4 regions of the Leisingera methylohalidivorans DSM 14336 genome follow, and region 4 is predicted to be linked to each of the others. Evidence: riboswitches for the same ligand, from Rfam matches in the RefSeq annotation. Region 4 holds a riboswitch; each other region holds the start of a gene.

Region 1 (7,053 bases), 1.8 Mb from region 4:
TGAAGGCGAATTGCCTGGCCCAATCCGAAGCCCTGATGCTTGGCCGCTCCCGGGAGCAGGCCCTGGAGATTTCTGCAGCGCTTGGCTATACCGGTGAAGAGCAGCGCGCCCAAGCGGCATACCGGACCTTTCCTGGCAACCGCCCTTCGATGACGCTGGCCTATCCGCTGCTGACGCCGTACTCGCTGGGCCAGATCATCGCGCTGTATGAACACCGGGTGTTTGTGGAGGGCGCCATCTGGGGGATCAATTCTTTTGATCAATGGGGAGTGGAACTGGGCAAAGAACTGGCCAGCGCCCTGGTGCCAATGATCAAGGGGGCCTCAGCTGAGGGCAAAGACCCGTCAACAATCTCCTTGATCCGGAAACTGTCTGCGTGAAAGCCTCTCGGACTGCCCAGTTGCCGATAAATGCCGCCAATACCAAGACCAGGGTGCCGGAAATTCACAAACGAGCGTCGCGCGCTTTTTGCGCAATCTGGACATTCATGTTTGGCGCAGCGAACGGCAGGAACGGCGGGCTGCGCCGCAGCAGAAAAACTCGGCTGGTGGCGTCAAACGGTTGAGTTTGCAAATTCCGCTATCTGCGCTCCGCTGCCCCCGGTGCAACCCGCAGCATCACATGAGGCAGCTTGGCCCTGCCGAGGGTCTGCTTCTCTAATTGGGCGTTCGGGTCAAGCTCGTTTTCCTTCCTTGTACGGGATCTTTGTCGCTCATCCGGGTCACGCTTCTCTTCGCAGTCTGGGTGATGCCGGGTGAGGCATCGCTGCACGCATGTGCCGGATTGGTTGTGGAGAGCCTCGCTTTCGGACGCGCTTCTCGTTGCGCAGCAGACACTTTCGGCTTCTTCCACGAACCTCGTCCGGTGAGGACGATCCCGTTCAGTTTTGGTATTGGGCTATTAGGTCATGCCATGCCCTCCACCGTCCCTGAACGGAACTCGGCGCCATCTGCCCACATGCGATGGAGCAGAACGGCCAGTTTGCGGGCGACAGCCACGACAGCGCGGCGGCGCCCCTTGGTGCGCATCAATCGCATCCCCCATGATTTGATCTGAGAGCCCGCCTTGGTTCGTACCAGCAAGGCGTTGGCGGCGGCGTAAAGTGTCGCCCTCACGTCTCGATCCCCGGCCTTGGATATTCGACCGGGATTATCTTGTTCATCGGACTGGTATCTTCAGGGCGTCAAACCAAAGTGAGAGGCCACAGTGCGAGATCGTTTGAAACGCGCGGGGTCATCAACCGCAGCCTTGAAGGTCAATGCTGTAACCGGGCCCACGCCGGGGGCCGTCATCAGGCGCAGGCAGACCTCATCCTGGCGGGCCGCGCGTTTAACCCGCCGGTCCAGTTCCAGGAAGTGTTGGTGCAGCGCCAACCGGGCATCAAGCAGCGGCAGCAAGGCATGGGCCAACACCTCGTCCATCTCGACCATTGGCCGGACCATATCGTCAAAGCTGCCATGCTGCACTGTTTTGGGCAGGCGGATACCGAAGATCTTCAAAAGACCGCGCACTTCGTTGGCCAGATCAATGGTCTTGCTCAGCAGAGCTTTCCGTGTGCTCAGAAGCGCCCGAATGCCGTGCGCCTCCCGGCTCTTCATATGAACGGGGCTGAACCACCCCGTGCGCAGGACTTGAGCAATTCCCCGAGCATCGTTCCGATCCGTCTTGTTGCGCATCGCCGATAGTGCGGCGCTCACCTGACGCGCTTCCATACAGACAACTTCAAACCCTTCAGCTATCAAGCCGTAGTACAGATGCTGACACATCGTACCGGCTTCAAAGCCAACACGCTCAATCGGAAAGCGAAGCGCAGTCAGATAGCCGGCAATCTCCTCAATCTCACAAGGCAGTTCTTGCTCGTGCAGAACCGTGCCTTTGCCATCGACAACACAGACCGCGCAGGACCGCAGCGAAACGTCCAAGCCCGCGAAATACTCCATTCGAAATCTCCCATCTTCACAGATCTATTGTGATCCTATCGGGAGCTCGACCTCAGTTCAGGGTCTGCCCAATTACGCATGCTTCCGGGAAAGTGACCATGGAATTTCGCACCGGCAGCATTTTTGACGCGGCACCCCTTGTCTACGGCCGCTCCGGGCTGGCTGCCGCCATCGGCTGGCCAACCGGCACGCTTCAAGGCGGCGCACCTGTCGCCGCGATGCCACTGGCAGCTTCGAGCCCATAGCTACAGATGCTGCACAATGCACGAGTGTCCGATTTACACAGCCTCAGATGCGAAAATGCATAGCCAACCGAATGAATGAAGAATGAGACGTGTGGAAGACACTTCGAGCCAATGCCGCCTGTGCCGAACATCCGCAATCCTCATAGACAGCCACTTGGTCCCAAAGGGAGTATGCCGCAGGGCCGGTCCGATGAGGAACGACTGACCGATGACATCATCGAACTGGCGGGCAAACACGGCCGCTATGGGTATCGGATGGTGACTGGCTTGCTGAACAATGCGGGCTGGCATGTGAACCACAAACGGGCCGGCCGCATTTGGCGGCGCGAAGGGCTGAAGATCCCGCAAAAGCAGAAGAAAAAGGGGCGGCTCTGGCTGAACGATGGCTCCTGGGTGCGTCTGCGGCCTGAACGCCCCGACCATGTCTGGCCGTACGACTTCGTCCAGGACCGTACCGCTGATGGCAGGCTCTGCCGGACACTGAACATTACCGGAGAATACACAAGGGAGGCGCTGATGATCCGCGTCGATCGCAAACTCAACTCAACCGATGTGCTGGATCCGCTGACTGATCTGTTCATTCTGCGCCGCCCGCCGGAATACATAAGATCGGATAACGGCCCGGAATTCATTGCTCAGAAAGTCCGGGGCTGGATCGCCGCTGCCGGCGCAAAGACTGCGTAGATCGAGCCGGGGCCACCCTGGGAGAACGGATATTGCGAAAGCTTCAATGCCCGGTTCCGCGATGAGCTTTTGAACGGGGAAATCTTCTTCAGTCTGCGCGAAGCCCAAATCTTAATCGGTCAATGGCGGGTTCACTGCAACACCGTCAGGCCGCACAGCGCATTGGGATACCGCCCGCCTGCGCCGGAAGGCATCGTCCCAGTGGACCAGAGACCGACGATGCACTAACAATCAAACCGGACCACCCGATGGGGGCACGCCACACAAGATCGCGGGCATTCTGAAGGCCATCGAAGACGGCATGCACCATGCCTTGATGAAGGCAACGATGTCAGAGCTGGAAGAAGCGAAGGCCCGGCTGCAGACGATCATCGCAGATAGCCCGGAGCCCCCTGCCTGCGGCTGCATCCCAGCCTTTCGGAGCGCTACCGCGAGATGGTCGAAGACCTCGCCCGGTCTCTGAATGCACCGGAAGTGAAGCGGGGAGTCCACGGCGTCGCTGCGGGCACTGATTTCGGAGGTCCGGATGATTCCCGACGCTGATGCGCCTGGCGGACATCAGCTTGAACTCATTGGAGAATTAGCGGGATTGTTGGCTTTGGGTCAGCCTGAATCGAAAAAGCCCCCGCGGGTTGCAGGAGCTTGGTCGGAAACGATTGTTGCGGGAGCAGGATTTGGACACTGTTTCATTCAAGCCCAATGACTTGTTGCTGCGTTGCCAGCCGCCATCCGTTGCAAGCGCTGCTTGGATATCTTCTTGTGTACACTGTGCGCAAAAGCGCCATTTTCATTCCATTCCTGTGGCCAGATCCGGCATCGATTTTCGCTGCTCCGCCGCGATAAAAAGCTGCCGCTTGTCATCAGTTCAGCAGGCAACTGGCATCATGTGGCCGGGGTGCGGGACAAAGCGTGCTTTCGCCGCGGTTGCAAACAAACAGCGCAAACTGAACCAGCTTTGACAACTTGCGCGAAAGCTGACTTTCCCATCTTAAATTAACTCCTGAACAGAACATAGACGGCTTTGCCTGTGTGGTAAGGTCTAGCCTCTCGAACTCAGCGAAAGATGGAACGGCGGCATCAACTTCACTTCGAAATACCGTTTCCCGAATTTAGGCGCCCCATTGGTGTTCAATCCACATTTTCTCATCGGGATTTTCCTAGCGCAAGCGTTTAACCTGAAGCAATTGTTTATGCTCAGTCCGCTCTGGAGCCGATCCATAACAGCCGAGATAGAGTTTTCTCCCGCTTGACAGAACAGACCCGGTTTGCCTAAGTCGGGACATTCTGGTCCGGCTGGGAAACCACCCGGGTAAAAGGGAACACGGTGAGGTGTAGCCAACAGGCGCTGAATCCGTGACTGCCCCCGCAACTGTGAGCGGAGAGCAATGCTGCGGAATGCCACTGCCCCAAGGGGCGGGAAGGCGCGGCAAAGCTTCGACCCGCGAGTCAGGAGACCTGCCAGGATGATCACCCTATCCCGGTGCGGGGCGCGCCGTAGATAACGGATTTCCGTAGTGGTGGCAGTTTTCACCGTCTGCGGAGGCAAGGCCTTCCAATGACCCAAACTCGAATACACTGCCCGCTTGGGCAGTCACTTGGCCTGTGCTTGCTGCGCAGGCCGGGAGGAATGGAATATGAGCAAGGCAAGCCTGTCCCTGGCCGCGGCCCTGACCGCCGCCGCCCCCGCACTCGCAACTGCCCAGGACGCAGAGATCACCGATCTGGGGGAAATCATCGTCTCCGGCGGCTTCACCCCGGTTGAAGCGCAGAAATACGGCCGCTCTGCCTCGGTCCTGACCAGCGAGGAGATCGAAGACCGCGGCCTCACCACCGTTCAGGATGCGCTGCGCTCGGTTCCCGGCCTGATGGTGAGCGGCTCCGGCGACAGCTTTACCCAGGTCCGCATCCGCGGCGCCGAAGCCAACCACACGCTGATCCTGATTGACGGCGTCGAGGCCTCCGGCGGCGACAGCGAATACATCCTGTCCGGGCTGGACACCGCCAATATCGAGCGCATTGAGGTGCTGCGCGGCCCGCAATCGGTGTTCTACGGCTCCAACGCCTCGGCCGGCGTGATCAACATCATCACCAGGACCGGCGGTACCGGCACAGAATACGGCGGCAGCGCTGAGGCGGGTTCGGACGGCTACCGTGCCTCGGCGCGGGTTTCGTCGCGCACCGAACGCGGCGGTGTCTCCTTCAGCCTGGCGCATGACAACGACGACGGCTACGACATCTCTGGCGACGGCGGCGAAAAGGACGGCATCCGCCGCAACACCTTGCAGCTGAAGGGCGACCAGCTGGTCAACGGCCGGCTGAAGCTTGGCTTCAACTTCCGCACCTCGGACGAGCGATATGACGGCGATAGCACCTCTTTCACCGCAACGGACTCGGCCAGCTATGTCGTGGATGATCCCACGCAATTCAGCGACCGCGATGAACAGCTGGCCCAGGTATATGCCGAGCTTGACACGTTGGGCGGCCGCCTGAAACACCGGCTGTCGCTGGAGCGCACTGACTTTGACCGATCCTTCAATGGCGGCACCCCGACCGAAACCAAGACCGAAGCAGCAAAATACCTGCTGAGCTTTGGCCTGGACGGACGGCCGGCAGATCAGGCAGACCACCTTCTGAACGCAATTCTGGAATGGGAAGAGGATTCCAGCAGCACCAACCCGGCCTTTGCGCGCGAAACCAACTCATTTGCCCTGGAGTACCGCGGCAGCTTTGCCAATGGCCTGGATCTGCAGCTTGGGGTGCGCCACGACAGCAACAGCGTTTTCGAAGACGCAACCAGCTGGACGGCGAGTGCTTCCTACATATTTGCTGGCAGCGGCGTGCGTCTGCACAGCTCGGCGGGAACTGGCGTCGTGAATCCCTCTTACTTTGAGCTGTTTGCCAACAGTACCTTTGGCTCCACCACCTATCTCGGCAACCCGGGCCTGCAACCGGAGGAAAACCGCAGCTTCGACTTTGGGGTTGAGGTGCCATTCCTGCAGGGGCGCGGACTGGTCGATGTGACCTATTTCGACGAAACGCTGACGGGTGAAATCGAGAGCTACATGGTGAACGCGACCACGATCTCCTACCGCAACCAGGCCGGTGACAGTGATCGCAAAGGTGTTGAGCTGGCAGCAAGCCTGGAGGCCACCGAAAACCTCGGCCTGCGCCTCTCCTACACCTATCTGGACGCCAGCAACCCCAACGGCTCGGTTGAAATCCGCCGTCCGGAGCATGAGTTGCTGCTCAGCGCTACGCTGGATACCGTCAACGGCCGCGGTTCCATCACCACCGACATCCGGCATGTTGCGGGCAACTGGGACACTCAGTTTTTCAACTCCAGCACGGTTGCCGAACTCGACGATTACACCACTGTCAACGTCTCGGCCCAGTATCAGCTGACAGACAATGTGGTGCTGACCGGGCGCGTCAGCAACCTGTTCGACGAGGACTATGCTGACGTCTGGGGCTACGCCAAGCGCGGCCGTGCCGCCTATATCGGCGTGCGGGCCTCGTTCTGACCCATGCGCAGGCTGCCCGGCATAGCCCTGGCCCTTTTGTGGGCCGCCACCGGCGCCTTTGCCGGGCCGTCGCGCGTGGTCACGATGAACCTCTGCGCCGACCAGCTAGCGATGATGCTGGCCGCACCAGGCCAGCTGACCTCGGTCTCCTACATCGCGCGGGATACCCGCGCCTCGGCCATGGCAGAGGCTGCCCTGGCCTATCCCGTCAACCACGGGCTGGCAGAGGAGATCTATCTGCTGCAGCCGGATCTGGTGATTGCCGGCGCCTATTCCACCCCCGCCACCACGGATATGTTGCGCCGGCTTGGCGTATCGGTAGTGGCATTTCAGCCCGCGCAATCGCTGAAAGATGTGCGTGCGCGTATCCTGCAGATGGGTGAGGTTCTGGGCCGCGAAGAGGCGGCCCGGGCTTTGCTGGCAGACTATGACCAGCGGCTCGCCGCCTTGCAGGACGCCGGGCCGGAGGCGCCGCGCGCCGCGCTTTATGCCGCCAACGGGTTCACCTCCGGCAGCATGACCCTGGCCGGACAGATCCTGCGCGCGGCGGGGCTGCGCAATATCGCGGATGAATTTGGGTACGAGCAATCCGGTCATCTGCCGCTGGAACTGCTCACCATGTCGGCGCCCGATTTGCTGATCGGAACCGCCCCCTACCACCGC
Region 2 (7,053 bases), 2.0 Mb from region 4:
GCCACCGCCAGCACCGTATCTGTTTCGGTGCAGGCCGCCATAACACCGGAGGCCGCAAAGCTGATCTCCGCCGCTGCAGTCTCTTCCGGCACCACGTCGTCGATCTCGGGCGCATCGGCTGCAGTCTCAACCGGGGCGCCAAAGCTTTCCTGGTTGTAGTTCGCCATGTCGAAGCCCAGGCCGTTGAGCATGTCGCGCACCGCCTGCATGAACGGGTCCGGCCCGCAGCAGTAGACCTCGCGCTCCAGATAGTCGCCGGCAATCAGGCCCAGCATGATCTGGTTCAGCTGGCCGCGGTAGCCGGTCCAGACCTGATAGGGATCGTCCTCTTCCACCACAAAGTTCAGCTTGAGGCCGGGCACCCGTGCCGCCATGCCTTCCAGCTGGCGCCGCGCGATGATCTCGCTCGGGCGCTTGGCGCAGTTGATAAAGCTGATGTCGGGCGACTGGCCGCGGTCGAACAGATACTGGGTCATCGACAGGCTCGGCGTGATGCCGGAGCCTGCGGAGATGAACAGGAACTTGCCGTTGGGGCGCTTGGGCAGGGTGAACAGCCCCGCAGGCCCCGAGGCTTTCAGCATCCTGCCGGGGCGCAGGTTGTCCAGCATCCAACGGGTGCCGATGCTGTCCGCTTGCGCCTTCACAGTCACCGAGATCGACAGCGGCCGCGACGGCGAGGAACTGATGGTGTAGGTGCGCCAGACGGTCCCGCCCGGCACCGGCAGTTCCAGCGTCAGGAACTGGCCCGGCTGGTATTTGAACCACGCGCCGGAAGGCGCGCGGAAGCTGAAGGTGGCGGTGTTCGGCGCTTCCGGCACAACCGAGACGCATTCCAGCATCTCGTCGTCCTTCCACGCCAGGGTTTCGTCCAGAGATTCGAAATTAGCCTGCAGTCCCATTGGCTTACTCCGCCGCGATCAGGTTGCGGCCGGTCAGGGCGCGGGTCAGGTGTTCAGCATACCAGTTGGAGAACTGAATGACGCCGCTTTCCTGCACTTCGGAATAGGGTCCGGGCTGGTAGGCGGGCGAGTTGATGCCGCGCTGGTTGTCCTCGACCACAATGCGGTCCTCGTCGTTGGTGGCCATCCAGACTTCAGTCAGGCGCTTGATGTCATAGTCCTGGCCCTCAACCGCGTCCTTGTGCACCAGCCACTTGGTGGTCACTTCGGTCTCGGTCGCGCTGATCGGGTTCACCCGGAAGACAAGGGAATGATCCGGCAGGAAATGGTTCCAGGTGGTTGGGTAGTGGAACTTCAGCAGCGTGCCGGCATCGGCAAAGGGCACCCGTCCCAGCGGTTTGGCGACTGCGGCCTTGCCGTCCATTGTATAGCTCTCGGCGCCTTCGTTCAGCGGCATCCGCGCCAGCCGGTGCTGGCCGCGTTCGCCCATGCGGAACTGCGCCGGGCAGCCTGCGGCTTCGATCCGGTCGAAATGCTTCTGCAGATGCGGCGGGGTTTCGCCGCCTTCAACCCCGGTGACCGAAGGATCTTCCGGGAAGGTGCGGCACAGCGACGGGTGGTTGCCGCCGCAGTGATAGCACTCGCGGTTGTTCTCCCAGACCAGCTTCCAGTTGCCGTTCTCGATGATCGAGCTTTCATAGGCGATCTTGGCATTGCCCAGATCATGCGGCTCCAGGTAGGGGCGGGCGGCCTCGGCGAACGCATCGAAATCCGGCGCCTCATCGGCCAGGCAGATATAGATCAGACCGGCCAGATCGCGGCAATGCACTGGCTTCAGCCCGTGTTTGGAGGCATCGAAATCCGGCCCCATGTCGCGTGCCCACAACAGCGAGCCGTCCAGCTCGTAGGTCCACTGGTGGTAGGGGCAGACCAGCTTGGGCGAATTGCCCTTCTTGGCCTTGCACACAACCGATCCGCGATGGCGGCAAGCATTGTGGAAGGCACGCACTTCGCCATCCGTGCCGCGCACGATGATGACGTTATAAGCCCCCACCTGATGGGTCACATAGTTGCCCGGCTTCGGCACTTCGCAGGCGGGAATGGCAAACAGCCACTCGCGGTAGAAGATCTGCCGCAAGTCCAGATCCAGAACGCCCGGATCGGTATAGAACGCCTGTTCCAGAGAGTAGTTTTTCTGCCGGGCCATCAACTTGGCCAGAATCTCGCTATCGTGAAGCATCTGCTTCTCTCCTTTGCCGCAACCCCGCGGCGGGTTGGCTGGGTGCGGGCAGGTGAAGAGAGATTGCAAGCCACACGCCTGCAACCGCCCCGCCGCCGCCCGCGGTTGACGTTTTTCAGGGCAAGGCTGGTTTCCGGACTGTCCCGGGGCCTTTAGGCGGCGGGACCTGGCACCTTCCCGAGGCACCTGCCTCAGTGGTCATTGCCATGCCTTGCCCGGGGTCACCGTTGCGGGGGCAGTGCCGGAGTTTCACCAGCTTCCCAATTCTCCGCCCCGAAGGACGGCACCTTGCTATCCGCGGTATTGCCCTAAAAATCTCCCGCCATCGGAAACAAAACCGACCCGGCGAAACCAGAATAAGACATGCAGGTTCATTACCGGCCACCAGACGAACCTGTCCAATGCCGCAAAATGCGCGCTGCATGCAAAAAGCGGCAAAGACCCCATCTGTCAGCGCTGGTTAAAGCCGTTTCCGGCGAATCTGCACAGCGCTCTCCGCCAGGCCCCGCCGCAACTGAAAAAGGCCGCGTTTCCGCGGCCCTGTCTTACTTCGACTTCCAGCTGTCCAGCCAGCGCCGGAACCGCCCCTTGCGCTCGGCGAGCGCATCGCCCGCCGCATAGAGGCTGTCCTCGACATTTTCGACCATCGGGTCGATCCGCGCCCGGCGGAAGCGGCGCCAGCGCACATAGACCGCCCAGAACAGCGCCGCCAGCAGCACCAGTACAATGATCGAGAACCAGTTGGTCGGCTTGTCCTCCGGACCTGCCACCGGGTTGATCGTCACGGCGTTGGGAAAAATTGACAAGAACTCGTTGCGCCAGCCGTAGTGCATCACCGCCACCCATTCCGGGTTTGCCTTGGTCGAGATGCTGTCATTGGCATCGGTATACAGGTTCGCGGTGTCGAACTTGAAATAGGGCGGCCAGTTCCAGCCGGTATCCTCATTTCGGTAGACCATGTTGCGGCCGCTGGGGCGCACGGCCTGGATGAACTGCACATCGCGGTTGATCAGCTCGGCAGACTGGTCGTCCGGCTTGGACCAGAAGATTTTGGTCCAGTCGTTCAGCTCCTGCCGCTCCTCATAGGTGTTGACGATACGCACCACATCGTACTGCGGCAGCGTGTAATGCAGAAAGGCGCCGAACAGCACCCAGATGGTGATCAGAAAAGCCCATTTGATGAAACGCATCTGCTGCACCTCACATGAAGTTAATGACATAGACCAGAAGCGCGATTGCCCCCAGCGGAATGATATAAACCAGCAGGATCAGCTTGCGCCGGAACGAGCGGTCATATTGTTTCAGCCCCCGCTGGATGAAGGTGCTGCGGTCGCCGGTCAACCCCTTCTCTTTCCAGCGGCGCTTGAGCTTCGCCCGCCGCACCTCGCGCGAGTAAAGCGAGACCGCGCCGTAAGCCACGGTCAGCCCCACCAGCAGGATCAGGATCAGGCGGATAAAACCGAACATCTTTATCGCCCCCTCACCCGGTTCACCGCGCCCCAGGGGCCGACCCGCTCGACACCCCCCTTGCGCCGCACACGCGGCAGCGCTGGTGTGCGGCCCTCCATATCCGGCTCATGCCCGAACAGTGCGGCGCGCGCGCCGGCCTTGTCCACCGCGTACTCCCGCGCCAGGAACTCCGCCGCATAGGCCTTTTTCGTCTCCGGCCAGCCCCGGTACTGGCGGTAGAACGCCTCCTTGTGGCAGATGAACATCTGGCGGAAGTCATGCGGGCACAGCTCCGCCAGCAGCATATTCACCAAGTCCCGCTGGACAGTGTCCGACGCCCGCAGGGAATAGAAATAGGCCGGATGGTCCGAGCGGATTTTCGGCCATTTGCCGCCGCCCTCGGCCCAGCGCACCAGCGCCGCAAGCCCTTCAAACTCCACCGGCAGTTCCTCGGCATGCCGCGCCGCCATCCGCCGCAGGTCGGACCGCGACAGGCCGGACAGATCCCGGCCCTTCTCCGTCAGCACGCTCACCGCCAGAAACCCCATCTTCTGCCGCAGGATCGCCGCGCCATCGACGCCGCGCGCCCGGATCACCGGCTCTGCCAGCCCGTTCAGCTCAAGAAACTTGGCAATCGCATTGCGCTGGGTAAGATCAAACACATGTTTCAACGGCACGCCTTCAGGCTTTGCCCCGCTGGCGATCACCGCCGGATGCTCGACGCCCTGAAACACATACATCCCGCCGAAATGCGCGGTCCAGAAGTTCGCCTGCTCGAACACCTCATGCTCTAAATGCACCGGATTTCGGGTCACATCGCCGGTCTTTTCCGCGGTCGCGATCATCTCCCCGATCAGATCATCATCAAACCAGGCATCTTCCCCGGTCTTGAACCGCTCCACCAGCTCCGCCAGATGGTCCGCATGGCGCAGGGTGCCGCGGGTGGTGTCCGCCTCGATCCGCACTTGGCGGATGTCGAACAGTTTTGCAGGGGTCGAGACCTCGAACACCGAATTCACCAGCTCGCCGGCAACGGCATCGGTCGCCGTCAGCGCGAATAGCTGGCGTTCATTCACCTCGATAAACCGGCGCAGAATGTCCCGGCTGGTGGAGAATTTCACGTGAAGCAGCGGGCAGCGCTTCTGCTCGGTCGACAGCAGTATGAACTGCCGGTTCACCCCCGCATGGTTCAAATAGTGGTCATCCCCCAGCTCGTCGCCCACTTCGGGAGAGTAGCCCGAGATATCGACATGGAAATCGGTGAGCTGAGTGGCCTTGCCGGTCAGATGCGTCAGCGCGCGATTGTAGCGCTCCACCAGCGCGGGCGAGGCGACATGGAAGAGGTTGCCGAACATCAGGCCATGCCGGATGAGGCGTTTCATTGGGCGGCCTCCGATTGCTTATTGAACTGCCACTTGGACAGGAAGAATACCGGCATCCATATCAACGAAGTGACCACATGTAGGTTCAGAGGGATATGAAGCAAATTCGCAGGCAACGCCTGCCAAGCACTCAATTGAGATAAGACTCCTTCGAGAAGGCCTGGATAGACTCGAATTGAATGCACAAGAGAAGTCGCCACATATGCAATAAAACTCAGGAGAACGGAGATCACTACAAGGCAGCCCAGTTGCTTCCAAACACTGCCCGGTATGGCATTGAAATGTTGACAGGGGTTCCTTGGCGCTCTCCAAGAAAGTACACCCATTGTGATTGCTAGCAGCCCTAAAGTCAGCACTTCAAAGCACCTCACTAATTGCCAACGTGAAACACCCCTTCTGCGAAGAAGAGAGGCACCAAAAACCGTGCTGGGATTGGGTGAGGCTCCCCGCTAACTCCCCGCCCGAGACGCTTGCGGCTCGGGCAACGCCCGTCCGCCCTCCTGGGCGGGCGCTCCGCTTCCGCCCGCGGACAGGCTCAGCCCTCATGTTGCGCGAAACATTCATACTTTCGAACTCCCAATCAGCTTCCCGAACCAGAAACTGATCAAACCAAGCGGCACCAGCACCACCATTGAAAATGCAAAAGCCATCAGCCAGAGGAACAGCCCAACCCAGAGGTCGGGTGAATTTTGAGCGGTCTCCGCGGTTATTAAGTACACGCCCAATGCAGTCAGAACGAAAGGAAGCCCAACGACGGCAAGACCTGTATTCCGCACGGCTCTCGGCCTACCCGTTTCATCTTTGCCATAGCGCGCGCCCTGTACCAGCGCCGTGGGCACGGCTACCAAGGCGCAGCCTACGACGACATAAAAGACCATCGCCAACAGGATCATTTAGCCTGCCCCTCCAGATACCGCCGCTTCGCCTCTTCCTGGCGGCCGAAATCCCGCACCATATTTTCAATCGCCACCTCATCCGACTTGTCGGCATAGCGGAACTCGCTGTCGGCGTAGCGGTTGATCTCCTGCACCACCATCTCGACCGTGATCGGCACCCGCAGCTCTGCAATCATCGCGGATTTGGTATCAAAGTCCTTGAACAGGAACAGCTCCGGGTTCTCCATCCACTCATCCGGCAGCTCAAAATCCATCGCCCGGACCTTGACCGCATCGGTGATGTTCTTGATGGCACGGCCCGTAAACCGCTCATCCGCGGCTTGGATCGCCTTCAGATAGGTGCCCAGCTTGGCCAGGTCATCCAGCTCGCCGATCTGCTCCTGCACCCGGCCGAAGACCTCGGCCAGCCCGGCCTCCTGCGGCTGGTTATGCGCCTCAAAGGACCGCGCCACCGCCCGCTTGATCTCCTGCGCGCCGTAAAGGTCATGCTCACCCTGCGGGATCGCATGGTTCTTGCCCATCAGCAGCGTCAGGATGTCGATGTAATCCTCGCGCGTCTGCGGCCCGTCCACCAGGAACCGCGCCCCGGCCCGCTGGCGCAGCGCGCCGTCGACATTCTCCGGGTAGTTGGAGAACATGCCAAAGGTGCAGTTGCCCCGCACCACGGTGTTGGCCCCAGCAAAGGCCTCCATGAACACCGCCGTCACCTCCTGCTGGCCCGCACTGGACTGGCGGTCGCCGCGCTTGCCCGCGATCTGGTCGATGTCATCGATGGTGCCGAAACCGATCACGCCCGGATCAATCACATTCTGAATGAACGATTTGGCGTTCTGTCCGGATTTGCCCTGGTAGCTGTCGATATTGTCGATGCCAAAGTTCTGGTAGCGGAAGGCATAGCCCGCGTTCTGGCAATAATCGTGGATGAGGCCGGCCATCATCTGGATCAGGGTGGTCTTGCCCGTCCCCGGCTTGCCGTCGCCCATGAAGGTGAAGATGAAGCCGCCCATCTCGGCAAAAGGGTTCAGGCGGCGGTCGAAATCATAGGCCATCAGCATCTTGGCCAGCCGCATGGCCTGATACTTGGCGATATGGTTGCCGACCACCTCATGCGGTTTCTTGAACGCCATCGTCAGGGTCGAGGACTTCGCCTTGGCCGCGGGCTCAAAACCGCGCAGGGTCAGATCATC
Region 3 (7,053 bases), 320 kb from region 4:
CACCCGTCTTCGAACGGGTCCCATTCGTCTTCCACCTCGGGCAGGGCCTCGGCGGCGACTTCGGCGGCCAGCTCCTGCGCTGTGCGGATGCGCTTGATCTTTGCTTTGGGGAAGCTTTCCAGCACCGCCTGCACCAGCGGATGCGCGGCGGCTTTCTCGCGCAGGGCGTTCTCGGCGGCGTCGCGGAGCTCGGCAATGGTCGGCGCGTCACCGTCCGGTGCGATGGAGACCACCCAGCGCGCCCCGGTCCAGTTCTGCAACGCCGAGCCAAGCCGGGCCGCCAGATCGCGCGGCGCCTGTGACGAGGGGGTGAATTCGATCCGTCCCGGCTGGTAGGAGACCAGGCGCACGCCGCCCTCAACCTCGACCAGCAGTTTCACGTCGCGGTTGGTGCGGATCAGTTCGACCACATGTTCAAAGGACGGATAGCGGGCCAGCGCGGAACTGACCTGCGGCGCCAGGGCCGCAACCGGGCCGGAGCCGCCTTGCGCCACCGGCGCGCCGCCAGCGGGTCCGCCCTGGCCGCCGTACCCAGCCGGTGCGCTGCCGCCGCCGCCCCCCAAAGCGGGCGCCCCCATGCCCTGCATCGGTGCGCCGCCGCCGGGGCTATTCGGCGGCGGCGGCGGCGGGGTGTCCTGCAGCTTGCGGATCAGTTCTTCGGGCGAGGGCAGGTCGGCCACATGGGTCAGACGGATCACCGCCATTTCGGCGGCCATCATCGCGTTCGGGGCGGCGGCCACCTCCTCCAGTGCTTTCAGCAGCATTTGCCACATCCGGGTCAGCACCCGCATTGGCAGCTGATCGGCCATTGCCTGACCGCGGGCGCGCTCGTCGGGGCTGACGGTGGGGTCTTCAGCCGCGTCGGGGGTGATTTTCACAACCGAGACCCAATGCGTGATCTCGGCCAGATCGCGCAGTACCGCCAGCGGGTCGGCGCCCTCGGCGTACTGGCCGCTGAGTTCGGTCAGCGCCGCCGCCGCATCGCCGCGCAGGATCATGTCCATCAGGTCCAGCACCCGGCCGCGGTCGGCAAGGCCCAGCATGGCGCGGACCTGATCGGCAGTGGTCTCGCCGGCGCCATGGGAAATCGCCTGATCCAGCAGCGAGGTCGCATCGCGGGCAGAGCCTTCGGCGGCGCGGGTGATCAGCGCCAGCGCATCCTCGGCGATCCGGGCGTTTTCGGCCCCGGCAATCTTGCGCAGCAGGGCAATCATCACCTCCGGCTCGATCCGGCGCAAATCGAAGCGCTGGCAGCGCGACAGCACCGTCACCGGCACCTTGCGGATCTCGGTTGTGGCGAAGATGAATTTCACATGCGCAGGCGGTTCCTCCAGCGTCTTCAACAGCGCGTTGAAGGCGCTGGTCGACAGCATGTGGACTTCGTCGATGATGTAGATTTTGTAGCGGGCCGAAGCGGCGCGGTACTGCACCGAGTCGATGATCTCGCGGATGTCGTTCACACCGGTGCGCGAGGCGGCATCCATCTCCATCACGTCGACATGGCGGCCTTCCATGATCGCGGTGCAATGCTCGCATTGGCCGCAGGGATCGGTGGTCGGGCCGCCCTGGCCGTCGGCGCCGATGCAGTTCATGCCCTTGGCGATGATCCGCGCGGTGGTGGTCTTACCGGTGCCGCGGATGCCGGTCATGATGAAGGCCTGGGCAATCCGGTCAGCGGCAAAGGCGTTTTTCAGCGTCCGCACCATGGCGTCCTGGCCCACCAGATCGGCAAATGTTTCGGGCCGGTACTTGCGGGCCAGAACCTGGTATTGGGAGTGGCCGGATGCGCCGGGGGTGCCGCTGGGGGTATCGTTCATGATGTCTCGTGCCGGATTCGGGATGCGGGGCGTCCGCGTTCCGCGCAGGGTATTGAAGCGCAGCCCGTTCGTCCACCGCCGATGGGGCTGTCCCGGGACAGCAAAAGCGCTTTGGGATTGCCCGCTTAGCCGCTAGGCTGCGGACGCATAGGACTGCGGGGGGAAATGCAGGAACGCAACGGCTAAGGAGGCGGTATGCGATCTGAAGACATCCCGGGACCTGGGGCGCAGGACGGCGCGGCGCCGGCAGGCCTGACCATCCACGCGCTGTCAGCAGGCGGCGGTATTCTGGCGCTATGCCCGCTGCCCGGCGGCGGCGGCGATTACCGCAATGACCTGATTCAGATCTATCAGTGGAAACCGGGGCTGGTCATCTCGATGACCACGGAGGTCGAGCACGCAGCCGCAGGCGTGCCGCGGCTGGGGATTGATCTTCAAAGCATGGCTTGCCGCTGGCTGCATTTGCCAGTGCCGGATTTTCAGGCGCCGCCGCCGGGCGTGGCAGCGAAATGGCCGGCCGCCAGCGCCTCCGCACGGCAGGCTTTGGCGGGCGGCGGCCGGGTGCTGGTGCATTGCCGGGGCGGCTGCGGGCGGTCCGGTATGGCGGTGCTGCGGCTGATGATCGAAGGCGGCGAGGATCCGGCGCAGGCGCTGGCCCGGCTGCGGGCGGTGCGGCCCTGCGCGGTGGAAACGGATGAGCAGCTGCACTGGGCCTGCGCGGGGCAGGCGGCAGGTTAGACCGCATAGGCTTCCGCCCGCCCGGGGTCCGGCACTGCCCTCAAAGCTCAGGTTTCACAGCGCCAGCATCTGTTCCGCCTGCCGCGCCGCAGCGGTTTTCGGCAGCGCCTCCATCAGCGCGCAGGGGCGGGTGTCCAGTTTGGAGGCGGCAAAGCCGGTGCCGTCACGGCTGAGGATGGCATCGGCGAAGCGGTCCAGCCCCTCGCGCGGCGCCTCTTCCCCGACGCCGCAATACAGCCGGATCCGGTCATGGCTGGCAGCAAACTGCGCCGGGCAGTTGCGCGGGCAGCCGTCCAGCGCGGTGGTGCCGGTGATCTCGAAATCCTCCTGGGTCAGCGGTTTGGCCTTGGTCATCGCCTCGGCCAGCTTGGCGATCATCCGCTCCGCTGCGGGGCAGGGCCGCCCCAAATACTTGCAATCTGTTGCCGCATAGAAATGCGTCTGGTCCGTCCACATCATATCTGCGCCCTCCGCGCGTGGCACGGGGGTCATGGGGACAAGAGTTCGGATGAAAGACGGATCACAGCCGCCGCAGCCATCAGACCCTGTCCGGACACCCCGCCCGGGTTCGAGTTACACGTCTGATGGCAGGTCTCCTGACTTGCGGGTCGTCGCTCTCCCGATCCTTCCCGGCCTCTTGTCGGGCCAGTGGCTCTATCGGGGTCGCTCGCCGCTTACAGTTGCGGGGGCAGCCGCGGAATTGGCCTGTTTATGCGCAGGCCGCACCGTGTTCCCTTTTCATCCCGGACACAAGATTCTGTGGCACGGGAACCATCGCCACAAGCGGTAGCGGTTTCTTCCGCGAGTCGTCAATCGTTTTTCTGCAGCTGCAAATACAGCCCCCGGATCACATCCGACTGCCGCCGCACCCGGGCCAGCTGCCAGCCGCCCTGCAGCAGGATATAGAAGTTCTCGGCCGCCGCGCGGGCCTCGGGTTCGGGCAGGCCGAGGCGGCGGGCGTGGCGGGCGGTCTCGGCTATCCAGCCCTCGAACAGATGCGCGGCATGCTGGTGGAACGCCTCGTTCTCCGGCCCTTCGAACAGGGTGGCAGAGACCGGGCAGCCGCTCCATTTGCCTTGCTGGTCAAACAGCTTGGCCAGTTTGTAGCAGACCGTCTTGGCCCCCTCCCGGAAGGTTGGCGCCGGCGTGAAAGACGCCTCTATCAGCAGCAGCATCTGCCCTGACGCCCAATCCGCTGCGGCCAGGGCAAGGTCGGATTTGCCATTGGGAAAATGGTGGTAGAGCGAACCCTTGGGCGCTCCGGCCGCTGCCAGCAGTTCCGCCAGCCCGGTGCCGCTGTAGCCCTTGTTGCGGAACAGGCCCGCAGCCGCCCGCAGCAGCCGTTCGCGGGTGGGGGCAGGGGCGTCCGGGGCGGCAGAGGGTGTCGTCACGTCAGTCATACCGGCAGGTTGACAGCATTGGACCGATTGGTCCAGTGATGGAATAGACCAATCGGTCTAGGAGGGTGCCATGCTGGACAGCCATGCAGAACACACCGCGGATATCCGGGTGGAGGAGCTGCGCATTGCCGCAGGCGATGCGATGCTGGCCGGGCGGCTGTACCACCCGGCGGGGCGGGCGCGGGCCGCGGTGGTGCTGAATGGCGCAACCGGGGTGCCGCAGCGCTTTTACCGGCATTTCGCGCGCTGGCTGGCAGCCGGGCAGCAGGTGGCCTGCCTGACCTATGACTACCGGGATTTCGGAGACTCGGCGCGGGGCCATCCGCGCCATTCCGGCGCGACAATGGCCCAATGGGCGCTGGAAGATCAGCCAGCTGCCCGGGCCGAACTGCAACGGCACTATGCGGGCGTGCCGTTGTGGGTGATCGGCCATTCTCTGGGGGCGATGCTGATGCCCCTGCAGGATGGCCTGAAGGACGTCGCCCGCATGATCGTGGTTGCGGGCGGCTTGGTGCATCACCACGATCATCCCTGGCCCTACCGCGCGCTGGCGCTGGCTTTCTGGTTCGGCCATGTGCCGCCATTGGTCCGTGCCTTGGGCTATCTGCCCGGGCGTGCGGTGGGGTTCGGGGCCGATTTGCCCGCCGGGGTTTACTGGCAGTGGCGGCGCTGGTGCACCACGCCGGGCAGCTACCTGCCGGAAACCGGCGCGGCCTTGCCGCTGCCCGGATGGGCAAGCACCGGCGTGCCGGTGGATCTGTTTGCGATGGCGGATGATGACGTTGTGCCGCCGGCGGCCGTTTGGCGCCTGGGGGGCGTCTTTGGCAATGTGCTGCAACGCCGGACGGTGCTGTTGCCGCAGGAGATGGGTGTGAAGAGGATCGGCCATCTGGGCGCCTTTGCCCGCGACAATGCCGCCCTGTGGCCGCGGCTGCTGCCGCCGCAATAGCGCGCGCTCCGCATAACGGCGGGGGCAAGCAATAGGGTCAGGCGATAGGCTCAGGCGGTGCGGTTCAGCCGTTCCTCGGTGATCCGGGCATAATCGGCCAGCCGCAGCTTGAACCGGCGGGTGAGGTTGCTGCGGGCCAGTTTCAGGGATTGCACCAGCAGCCGGCCGGTCAGGGTGGTGGGGGCCAGTTTCAGCTGCGCCGACATCCGGGTCCGCCGCGGCGACAGCGCCAGCAGCTCGACCTCCAGGCGGCCGTCCAGGCCGCTGCCGCTGCCGGTCAGCGCCAGCCCGGCAGCCGGCGCATAAGACGCCAGCGTCAGCCGGATGTCGCGATGCTTGCCGCGGAACCGGAAGCCGATATCCCAGGCCAGGCCGTTCTCCGGATGGGCGGAATCGCCGGTCCGCTGCACGTCGATGCCGCGCCGCAGGGCCGAGCGCTCCAGCAGGTCAAAATCGGAGATTGCGCCAAAAACTTCGGCAATCGGGGCTTCGATATCTTCTTTGCTCTGAAATTCCATGCTTGCCTGCCTCAGTTGCGCCGCCGTGCTGCCGCGCTGTTTGCCGCAATATGCGCTCTAGTCCAGCGTGTCCGCAAGCCAGTTCTTAAGCAGAAAATGCGCAATTGCCCCCTGCCGCGACGGTTTCAGAACCGGGTGTTCGCCGGCAAAGACCGTCATCATGTCCTGGCGGCTGACCCACAGCGCGTCTTCGATTTCAACCGGGTCGATGGTGATCTCCGTGCTCAGCGCCTCGCCCGCGCAGCCGAACATCAGCGACATCGGAAAGGCCCAGGGCTGGCTGGACAGATAGCGGACCGGCCCGACCTGCACGCCGGTTTCCTCAAAGGTTTCGCGGCGCACCGCCGCCTCCAGCGTCTCACCCGGTTCGACAAATCCCGCCAGCAGCGAATACATCCCCTCGGGCCAGCCGGGAGAGCGGCCCATCAGCACCGCATCGCCATGGGTGATCAGCATGATCACCACCGGGTCGGTGCGCGGGAAATGCGGTGTCTTGCAAGCGGGGCAGATCCGCTGCCAGCCCGCCTGGGCCATGCCGCTGGGCGCGCCGCAGGCTGCGCAGAACCGGTGGCTGCGGTGCCAGGCCAGCAGCGCCTTGGCGGTGGCGGCCAGTTCCGCCTCCAGCGGCGTCAGGCGGGTCATGACCCGGCGCAGCTCGGCAAAGACATGGGACGCGGCCAGATCAGGGTGCTGCTGCTCGCTGGCATCGGCAAAACTGCTCAGGGCCCCGCTGTCCAGGTCTTCGGGCTGCCAGTCACTGATATCGCAGGCAAAACACGGCGCGCCGCCGGGGGCCAGGCCAAGGAAAATCGCCGCGTCCCGGCGGCTGGCGGCCAGCGGGTGCGCCGGAGCGGTCCAGCCCAGCCCGCAGGGCAGGCCGTCTTCTGCGATGCGGAGGGTCAGCGGCTTGCCGCGCCACATCAGCAGCACCTGGGCCTCCGGGCTGTTCCAGGCCGTTTCCAGGGCAGCGGTGTCGGTGCGCAGATGCGCCGCCCGCTCCAGCCCGCCGCGGCCGAAGGTCACGTGTTCTGCGTGTTTCATTGCGTCTCTCCTCTGGCTGGCGGCGGCTTCCCTGCGGTCAAGGGCTGAGATACTGCTATCCATGACAGTGTGCCGCAGGCGTTGCCAGCAATTGGCAGTGATCCGTGCTTGCCTGTCGCTGCGCCGCCACACCTGCCGGGCAGGAATTGCAGCTTTTCTGCCACAGGGCAGGCGGCGCCCGCGCCGTTGACGCACCGGGAGCGGGAAAAAATCATATGCAGCCAAAAGGGTTCCTTGCAAATCGTTAACGCGCTGATTCAAATAGCCGCAAAACAAGAATGGCACCAAAGGGTGCGGGCAGGAGCAACGGCAGGCAGTGGCAACGGAATTTCGCACATGACAAGCGGGGCGCGGGCCTCGCAAACCCGGACGGTCACCGGGCAGCTGCACGTGCTTGCCACTACGGACCTGCACTGCAATCTGCTGAGCCATGATTATTATGCCGACCGCCCCGGCGGGGCCATCGGCCTGTCCCGCGCGGCCACCTTGATCAACCGCGCCCGGGCTGAGGCCGGCCGCCTGGGCGCGGCCTGCCTTCTGGTCGATAACGGCGATGGCTTTCAGGGCTCGCCGCTGGGGGACATCGTGCC
Region 4 (7,053 bases):
GCTCGGCAATCCGCATGGTGCTGTCGTACAGCGACGGGTCGCCCCAGACCAGAAACCCGGCCTTGCCGCCCGCGGGCAGGTTTTCGGTGATGTTCTGCCACCAGATTTCCGCGATGGCGTCGTGCCAGTCGTCCACCCGTTTGCGGTAGCTTTTGGTGGCCTCGTCGCGCACGGGCAGGGCGAATTCGACGATCTTCGGGCCGTCCCCCTGGATCGCCCGGGTGCAGAGCGCGCGCCTGAGGCCGGCCAGATCGTCCTTTCCCGCGCCTTTGTTGGGGATCAGGATCAGGTCCTGCGCGTTCAGCGCTTCGATTGCCTGCAGCGTCATGTGCTGCGGGTTTCCGGTGCCGATGCCGATCAGGCAAAGCTCAATCATGACGGGGCCTTTCACATGAAAACACGGCCCCCTATGGGGCCGTGCTGGAGTTCTTGCAAGCCTGCAGTTGCGGTCAGGAGCCTTCGCTGTCAGCAGGCGCGGTGGTTTTGGCTTCAACCGGTTCGCCTGCAACCAGCAGCGGGCTGTGGCTGTTGGTGTTCAGCGACACTTTCACTTCGGCGCCTTCGGGCAGCGACGGGATATGCATCCAGCCCGCATACAAGCGGCCCAGTTTTTCGCCGTTCACGTAGACATGCGCATGGCCCTCGCCGGGCACGTCAGCGGCAGAGGCGTGTTCCGGCGCAAAGCGGAAATTCTGCGGCGTCGCCTGCAGGTTCCATCCGGCCAACGGGTCCTTGATCAGCCGGATCGCCACAGCCGGTGCATCGCTGCCTGCGGGCAGGTCGACAGCGGCTGCGTGGTCATGGCCGATGGCGCCGGCCTGGCCGCCGTCGTGATGCGCCGGGTCGCCGTGGTCATGGCCGTCAAAGGTGATCCCGTTGCCGGCAGCGGTCACAAAGCCGGCGCCGCCGCCGAAAATCAGGCCGATGGCAAAAAGAGCAAGTGAGCGGGGCATCGTGTTATCCTCGGAAAAAGACTGTCCCCGCCGGTTCCGGCCGGCGGGGATCAGATCGGGCGGGATCAGGCTGCGGCGGCTGCGCGCTTGCCTTCGGCCTGCCAGAAATAACCGGCGAAGCTGCCCAAAAGCACCCAGGCGGCCATGCCGATGCCAAAGGCGCGGGCGGCAAACAACGCGCCGATCTCGGTCGGCACCGGGCCCGAGAACGTCTCCGGCTCGGGCGCGCCGACGATATGCGGCCCCATCAGCAGCAGGGCTGCGATCAGGTAGCTTGCCGCGTTGCCGCCAAAGGCAATCAGCCACATGGCGACACCGGCCGCAGCCACCGTCACTGCCCACCAGATCTGGCGCACGCCGACGTCGGCAGCAGCCACACCCGGCACCTCCGGCGCCAGCGACAGGCCTGGCGCAAAGTGGAAGGTGATGAACCCCGCCAGCCCCCACAACAGGCCGGTGCGCGCGTTGATCTCGTGCCCCTGGCGCTCAGCCACAGACATCAGCGCCGCCATCACCAGCGCATAGCCGGTATAGGTCAGCATGGTGAAGATGATGCTCAGACCATCGCGCACCGGCTCGGCAAACAGGCCGGGCAGGGCGGGGTGGGCGGTGACGGGGTCAGCGCCGAAATGCACCAGCGCGCCGCTCTCATACAGCTCGGCGTGGAGCAGCACGGGCTGCACGAAATAAAGCTGCAGCAGGGCGGTAATCAACCCTGCTGCAGCGCCAGCGAACAAGCCGCTGGTCAGAATGCGACTGAACATGGCCTTAGTGGCAGGGGAAGCCGGTGGCGTGGCGCACGTCATGCGCGGCGTCATGCAGGGCAGAAGCCTGGACATGGCCGGTCAGCGTGATGATCCCCAGCCCCAGAACCACGGCAAACAGAGCCGGAAGTACACTGGTGCCGGCGGCAGAAGCCTTAAGCGTATTGGTCGTCATTTGTAGTCCTCCTTACCGTCACACCCGACGGTATAAGTTACGTCCGTTACACGGCCGGTCTCCTGACTCGCGGGTCGCTGCTGCCTTCCTCCTTCCCGGCGCCTTCACGCCAGTGGATATTGGAAGGCCGCTCGCCGCTCACAGTCGCGGGGGCGGTTGAGGCTTCGGTGCCGCGATTTGGTCCACCGTCCTCATTCCCGTTTCAGTCCCAGTGCTTAGGCACTATCAGACACCGTATTGGATTGTTCTGCCCTGCGGGGATGCGCCCGGTCAAGGAAGAAACCGCCAAGTTTGCGCTCTGCAGCGTCATGCGGGGCAAGATTCAGGGCGCAGGACAGCTGCCGCAGCCGCAGCCGGAAAGTTCAAATTTTCCGGCCAAAGTGCCGCGCAGGGATTTTGCCGGGGCCCGCCGCAGGCGGGCTAGTCCAGATCCGCCGGGATCCGGGCAACCGCCTTAAACCGCAAGTTTCCCAGCGGCCGGGCATCGGCGAAATTGCCATCCCGGCTGCCCTCATACATCCGCAGGAAGGTCAGTACATCCGGCAGATCCTCTGCCGTGATCCCGCCGAACAGATAGGCGGTCTTACCGCATTGGCGCACCGCCAGCGTCTGCGGCTGTTTGCAGCCGGACATGCAATCCACCTGCTGCAGCTGCGCCTTTACCCCCGCCGCTTCCAGCGCTGCACGGACCTGCCCGAACAGGGCAGGGTCCGCGTCGCGGCAGGTGCGGCACAGGGTGAGGGTGGGCAGGCTCATGCGCCGGGCAGGTCCGGCTCCGCCAGCGGGCCGTACAGGATCAGCACCGGCGCGGTGGTTTCCATCTCCCGCAGCAGGCGGGGCAGTTCGCCCACGGTATGGCGGTGCAGCGACTGTTCCGGGGTTGAAACCCCCAGTGCCACCAGTGCGGGCGTGCTCTCCGGCAGGCCGGCCTCCATCAGCTTTTCAGACAGGCCCGCGAAGGTGCGCTTGCCCATGTAGACAACCGTGGTTGCATCTGCGTCCGCCAGCGCCGCCATGTTCAGATTGTCCGGCAGGCCGCCGGTCACGTCATGGCCGGTGATATATTGCAGCCGCCGCGCGGTCAGCCGCCGGGTCAGCGGAATATTCGCCGCCGCCGCCGCCGCTGAGGCTGCGGTCACACCGGGGACGATCTCAAACTTGATGCCGGCGTCGCGCAGGGCTGTCATCTCTTCCTCAAGCCGCCCGAACACGCCTGAGTCGCCCGACTTCAGCCGCACCACATTGAGGCCGCTCCGGGCATAATCCACCAATAGCCGGCTCACATGGTCCTGCTTGGGCGAGGGGCGGCCCGCCCGCTTGCCGACGCCGACCAGATCGGCGTCCTCACGGGCGTGGCTCAGGATCGGCCCCGAGGACAGATCGTCAAACAGCACCGCATCCGCCGCCTCCAGCCGTTTCACGGCCTTGACGGTCAGCAGCTCCGGGTCGCCGGGTCCTGAGGACACAAAGCTGACAAAGCCGCTCATGCCTGCTCTCCGGTGATCAGATGGAAAAACGTGCCGGTCACATGGCCCTTGACCGAGCCGGTCTCGGGCACCGGCCCGCCGTCGGCGTCCATGACATTGGCCAAGGGCGCGTCGGGTTCTTCCAGAATGGTGGAATAGTGGAACTCATGGCCGCGCAGTGCGGTGCCGGCCGCAAACCCAGGCATGTTTGCCTGCAGAATGGCGCGGCGGTAGCCAAGGTGGAACTTACGCTTCTCGTATGAGGTCACCAGCCCCAGCAGCCCGGCCATCCGGTGTCGGTTGCCGTCCTTGTCGATCAGCGCTTCGCCCAGGGCCATGTAGCCGCCGCATTCGCCATGCACCGGTTTGGTCTCGGCATGTTTGCGAAGCCCCGCGCGGAAGCTCTCCGCCGCCGCCAGCGCGCCGCCATGCAGTTCCGGGTAGCCGCCGGGCAGCCAGACCAGGTCGGCATCCGCAGCAGGCGCTTCATCCGCCAGCGGCGAGAACGGCAGAATCTCTGCCCCCGCCGCGCGCCAGCCGGTCAGCAGATGCGGGTAGGTAAAGGAAAACGCCGCATCCCGCGCCAAGGCAATCCGCTGGGCCGGGGGCAAGGGCAGCTTTGCCGCGGCCGGGGCAGCCCCCGCCAGCGCCGCGGATTTGATCGCCTCCAGATCCACATTCTCGCGCAGGAAGGCCGCGTAGCCGGCAATCGCGGCTTCCAGATCGGGATGCTCCACCGCCTGGATCAGGCCCAGATGCCGTTCCGGCAGGGTCAGGTCGCCGCGACGGGGCAGGGAGCCCAGCACCTTGATCCCTGCCTTCTCCATTCCCAGCCGGGTCAGCCGCTCATGCCGCGGGCTGGCCACCCGGTTCAGGATGACGCCGGCAAAGGGCACATCGGTGTCATAATTCTTGAACCCCAATGCTGTGGCGGCAGCTGATTGCGCCTGACCGCCCACGTCAACCACCAGCACTACCGGCCAGCCCATGCGTTTGGCGGTCTCGGCAGAGGAGCCAAAACCCGACTGCCCGCGCGTTGCCACACCGTCATACAGCCCCATCGAGCCTTCGCCGATGCAGATTTCCGCGCCTGCCGCCTGACCTGTGACCGCATCCAGCAGCTGTGCATCCATCGCCCAGGTGTCGAGGTTGAAGCTCGGACGCCCGGCAGCGGCCAGGTGAAAGGCCGGGTCTATGTAGTCCGGCCCGCTCTTGTAGGGCTGCACCGCCAGCCCGTCCTCGGCCAGGGCGCGCAGAAGGCCCAGCATCACGGTGGTCTTGCCGGTGCCCGAAGAGGGCGCCGAGATCATCAGTCCGGGAGGGTTCATATCAGTCATCAGCTCAATCTTCCCCTCAATCGTCCCCATGGCTCCAGCTCGACCACGGGCTGTCAGCGCTTTGCGGCCGGTAGCGGCGGTCGTACTCAGTCGAATAAAGGCAGCTTTCGTCAAAGCCTTCGCCCTTCAGCACCGGACCCACCAGAATCAGCGCGGTGCGGGAGATCTTCTCGTCCAGCGATGCCTTCAGGGTGTTCAGAGTCGCCCGGATGATCTGCTGATCCGGCCAGCTGGCGCGGTAAACCACGGCGACCGGGCAGTCGGCGCCGTAATGCGGCGTCAGGCTGTCCACCACATGATCCAGATTGCCGATCGACAGGTGGATCGCCAGCGTGGTGCCGGTTTTGGCGAAATTTTCCAGCGACTCACCCGCTGGCATCGAGGACGCGCGCCCCGGCGTGCGGGTCAGCACCACCGATTGCCCCAGTCCGGGCAGCGTCAGCTCGGTCCCCAACGCAGCCGCAGCAGCAGCAAAGGAAGGAACGCCGGGGGTGACGCTCACCGGGATGCCCTCGGCCTTCAGGCGGCGGATCTGCTCGCCCATTGCCGACCACACCGAAAGATCGCCCGAATGCAGCCGTGCCACGTCCTGGCCGGCCTCATACGCCGCCTTGATTTCACCCACGATGGCCTCAAGATCCATCGCCGCGGTGTTCACCACTTTGGCGTCCGCCGGGCAGTGGCTGAGGATTTCCTCCGGCACCAGCGAGCCGGCATAAAGGCACACCGGGCAGGCCGCGAGGATATCGCGCCCGCGCAGAGTCAGAAGGTCGGCAGCGCCCGGTCCGGCGCCAATGAAGTGAACAGTCATGGCTCAAGTCTTTCTGCTATGGCCGCGGTGGCAAGCCCATCCGCGGTGACAACTCTTGGGGCGAGAAGGCGCGCCCCGGCACCCGGTGCCCCGTGCCGCGCTCCGGCCAGCGCCGCGGCTTCCGCCAGCGACCCGGTGCCGAACCGCGCCTTGATCCGGGGCGAGCAGGTGAGGGTCTGCTCCCCGGCAATTTCCTGGTCCTGCAGCGCAACTACCGGCAGGCCTAGGCTATGCGCAAATTCCTGCATCGCGGGCGCTTCCGCTTTCGCCGCGATGGAGGCCAGCGCATCCACCTCAACCCCGGTCAGCGCCAGCGCCGCTTGCAAATCCGCTGCGGTGGCGGCTGCGCGAAATCCGATGCCCGCCACTTTCATCGGGTGACACTCCACTGAATGACGGGCCGGGCCCGCCGCCAGTCGCGCATGGAGCCAAGGGGGCCGGCTTCGGCGATCTCGGCCTTCAGCAGGTGGCCGCCGCGCGCCGCATGGGCCTGCATCAGCAGGGTCTCGGTCTCCAGCGTGACACCATTGGCAACCAGCCGCGTGCCTGCGGGCAGGATTTCCCACAGATGGTCCAGCAAATCCTTCGACCCGCCGCCGCCGATGAACACGCAATCCGGCAGGGGATGGCCCACCAGCACGTCCGGCGCCTTGCCCGGAACCGCCGTCATCCGGTGATCCAGGCCAAACCCCGCCGCATTGGCACGGATGTTCTGCAGCCGGCTTTCGCGCGGCTCGAATGCGATCGCCCTTGCGCCGGGGGCCGCAAGGCACCATTCCACCGAAACCGAGCCGGAGCCGCCGCCGATATCCCACAGCAGCTCGCCTGCGCGCGGTGCCAGCGCCGACAGCGTCAGCGCCCGGATGGGCCGTTTGGTGATCTGCCCGTCGCTGGCAAAAAGGTCATCCGCCAGACCCGGGGCTTGCGGCAGGCCCTTGCAGCCCGCAGCCTCAACGGCCACGGCAACCGGCGCCTGAATGTCCTGGAGGCTGAACCCTTCAGCGCAGACAGAGCGCACCCGCTGGCGCGGCCCGCCGAGGCATTCCATTACAGTAAGCTGCGAGGGGCCGAACCCTTCAGCCACCAGCCATTCCGCCAGCTCCGCCGGCGCCGCCCCGTCGCGCATTGTGCAGATGGCGCGCGTCCCGTTGCCCAGAACGGGGCGCAGCCGCGCATAAGGCGCCGCATGCAGGCCATGGCACAGCACTTCCTCCAGCTTCCAGGCCAGATGGTTCGCCGCCAGCGCAAAGGTGGAGGGCACCGGGTGCGAGACCCACTCTCCGGCCTCCAGATGCCGGGACAGAGACCCGCCGGCGCCATGCCAGAACGGATCGCCAGAGGCCAGAACGGCGACCTTGCGGCCCCGCATTGCCAGCACCGGACCAATGGAAAACGGCACCGGCCAGGGCTGCCCCCTGCTGCTTGCATTCACCAGTTCCAGATGCCGCGGTCCGCCAAAGATCACTTCGGCTTCGGCCAATGCCTTCCGGCTTGCATCGCACAGGCCTTCCAGTCCATTTTCGCCCAGACCGATTATCGTCAGCCAG

What was found. Region 4 has a riboswitch for cobalamin ahead of METH_RS22985 (CbtB domain-containing protein). Riboswitches for the same ligand answer to the same signal wherever they lie in the genome.
Region 1: it holds a riboswitch for cobalamin, as region 4 does, so the genes downstream of both, METH_RS15570 (TonB-dependent receptor plug domain-containing protein) here and METH_RS22985 (CbtB domain-containing protein) in region 4, are expected to answer to the same signal.
Region 2: it holds a riboswitch for cobalamin, as region 4 does, so the genes downstream of both, METH_RS14605 (aromatic ring-hydroxylating oxygenase subunit alpha) here and METH_RS22985 (CbtB domain-containing protein) in region 4, are expected to answer to the same signal.
Region 3: it holds a riboswitch for cobalamin, as region 4 does, so the genes downstream of both, METH_RS02515 (hypothetical protein) here and METH_RS22985 (CbtB domain-containing protein) in region 4, are expected to answer to the same signal.

Annotation. Positions count from the first base shown of each region.
Region 1 is NC_023135.1:3,167,479-3,174,531, forward strand. It holds gene pgi (glucose-6-phosphate isomerase) at 1-380, shown strand, start outside; partial or broken gene METH_RS15555 (IS110 family RNA-guided transposase) at 906-1,940, opposite strand; partial or broken gene METH_RS15560 (IS3 family transposase) at 2,357-3,097, shown strand; cobalamin riboswitch at 4,138-4,346, shown strand; gene METH_RS15570 (TonB-dependent receptor plug domain-containing protein) at 4,504-6,390, shown strand; gene METH_RS15575 (ABC transporter substrate-binding protein) at 6,394-7,053, shown strand, end outside.
Region 2 is NC_023135.1:2,967,820-2,974,872, forward strand. It holds gene METH_RS14600 (FAD-binding oxidoreductase) at 1-899, opposite strand, end outside; gene METH_RS14605 (aromatic ring-hydroxylating oxygenase subunit alpha) at 904-2,139, opposite strand; cobalamin riboswitch at 2,247-2,445, opposite strand; gene METH_RS14610 (DUF1523 family protein) at 2,685-3,329, opposite strand; gene METH_RS14615 (hypothetical protein) at 3,340-3,606, opposite strand; gene METH_RS14620 (DUF6638 family protein) at 3,609-4,970, opposite strand; gene METH_RS14625 (hypothetical protein) at 5,531-5,863, opposite strand; gene METH_RS14630 (AAA family ATPase) at 5,860-7,053, opposite strand, start outside.
Region 3 is NC_023135.1:485,362-492,414, forward strand. It holds gene METH_RS02505 (DNA polymerase III subunit gamma/tau) at 1-1,817, opposite strand, end outside; gene METH_RS02510 (protein-tyrosine phosphatase family protein) at 2,013-2,555, shown strand; gene METH_RS02515 (hypothetical protein) at 2,610-3,014, opposite strand; cobalamin riboswitch at 3,125-3,345, opposite strand; gene METH_RS02520 (TetR/AcrR family transcriptional regulator) at 3,365-3,955, opposite strand; gene METH_RS02525 (alpha/beta hydrolase family protein) at 4,026-4,904, shown strand; gene METH_RS02530 (SRPBCC family protein) at 4,955-5,422, opposite strand; gene nudC (NAD(+) diphosphatase) at 5,480-6,463, opposite strand; gene METH_RS02540 (5'-nucleotidase C-terminal domain-containing protein) at 6,800-7,053, shown strand, end outside.
Region 4 is NC_023135.1:804,621-811,673, forward strand. It holds gene cobF (precorrin-6A synthase (deacetylating)) at 1-376, opposite strand, end outside; gene METH_RS04035 (hypothetical protein) at 450-953, opposite strand; gene METH_RS04040 (CbtA family protein) at 1,019-1,717, opposite strand; gene METH_RS22985 (CbtB domain-containing protein) at 1,722-1,892, opposite strand; cobalamin riboswitch at 1,928-2,142, opposite strand; gene METH_RS04045 (DUF1636 family protein) at 2,313-2,648, opposite strand; gene cobA (uroporphyrinogen-III C-methyltransferase) at 2,645-3,379, opposite strand; gene METH_RS04055 (cobyrinic acid a,c-diamide synthase CobB) at 3,376-4,695, opposite strand; gene cobM (precorrin-4 C(11)-methyltransferase) at 4,712-5,506, opposite strand; gene METH_RS04065 (cobalamin biosynthesis protein) at 5,503-5,880, opposite strand; gene METH_RS04070 (bifunctional cobalt-precorrin-7 (C(5))-methyltransferase/cobalt-precorrin-6B (C(15))-methyltransferase) at 5,877-7,053, opposite strand, start outside.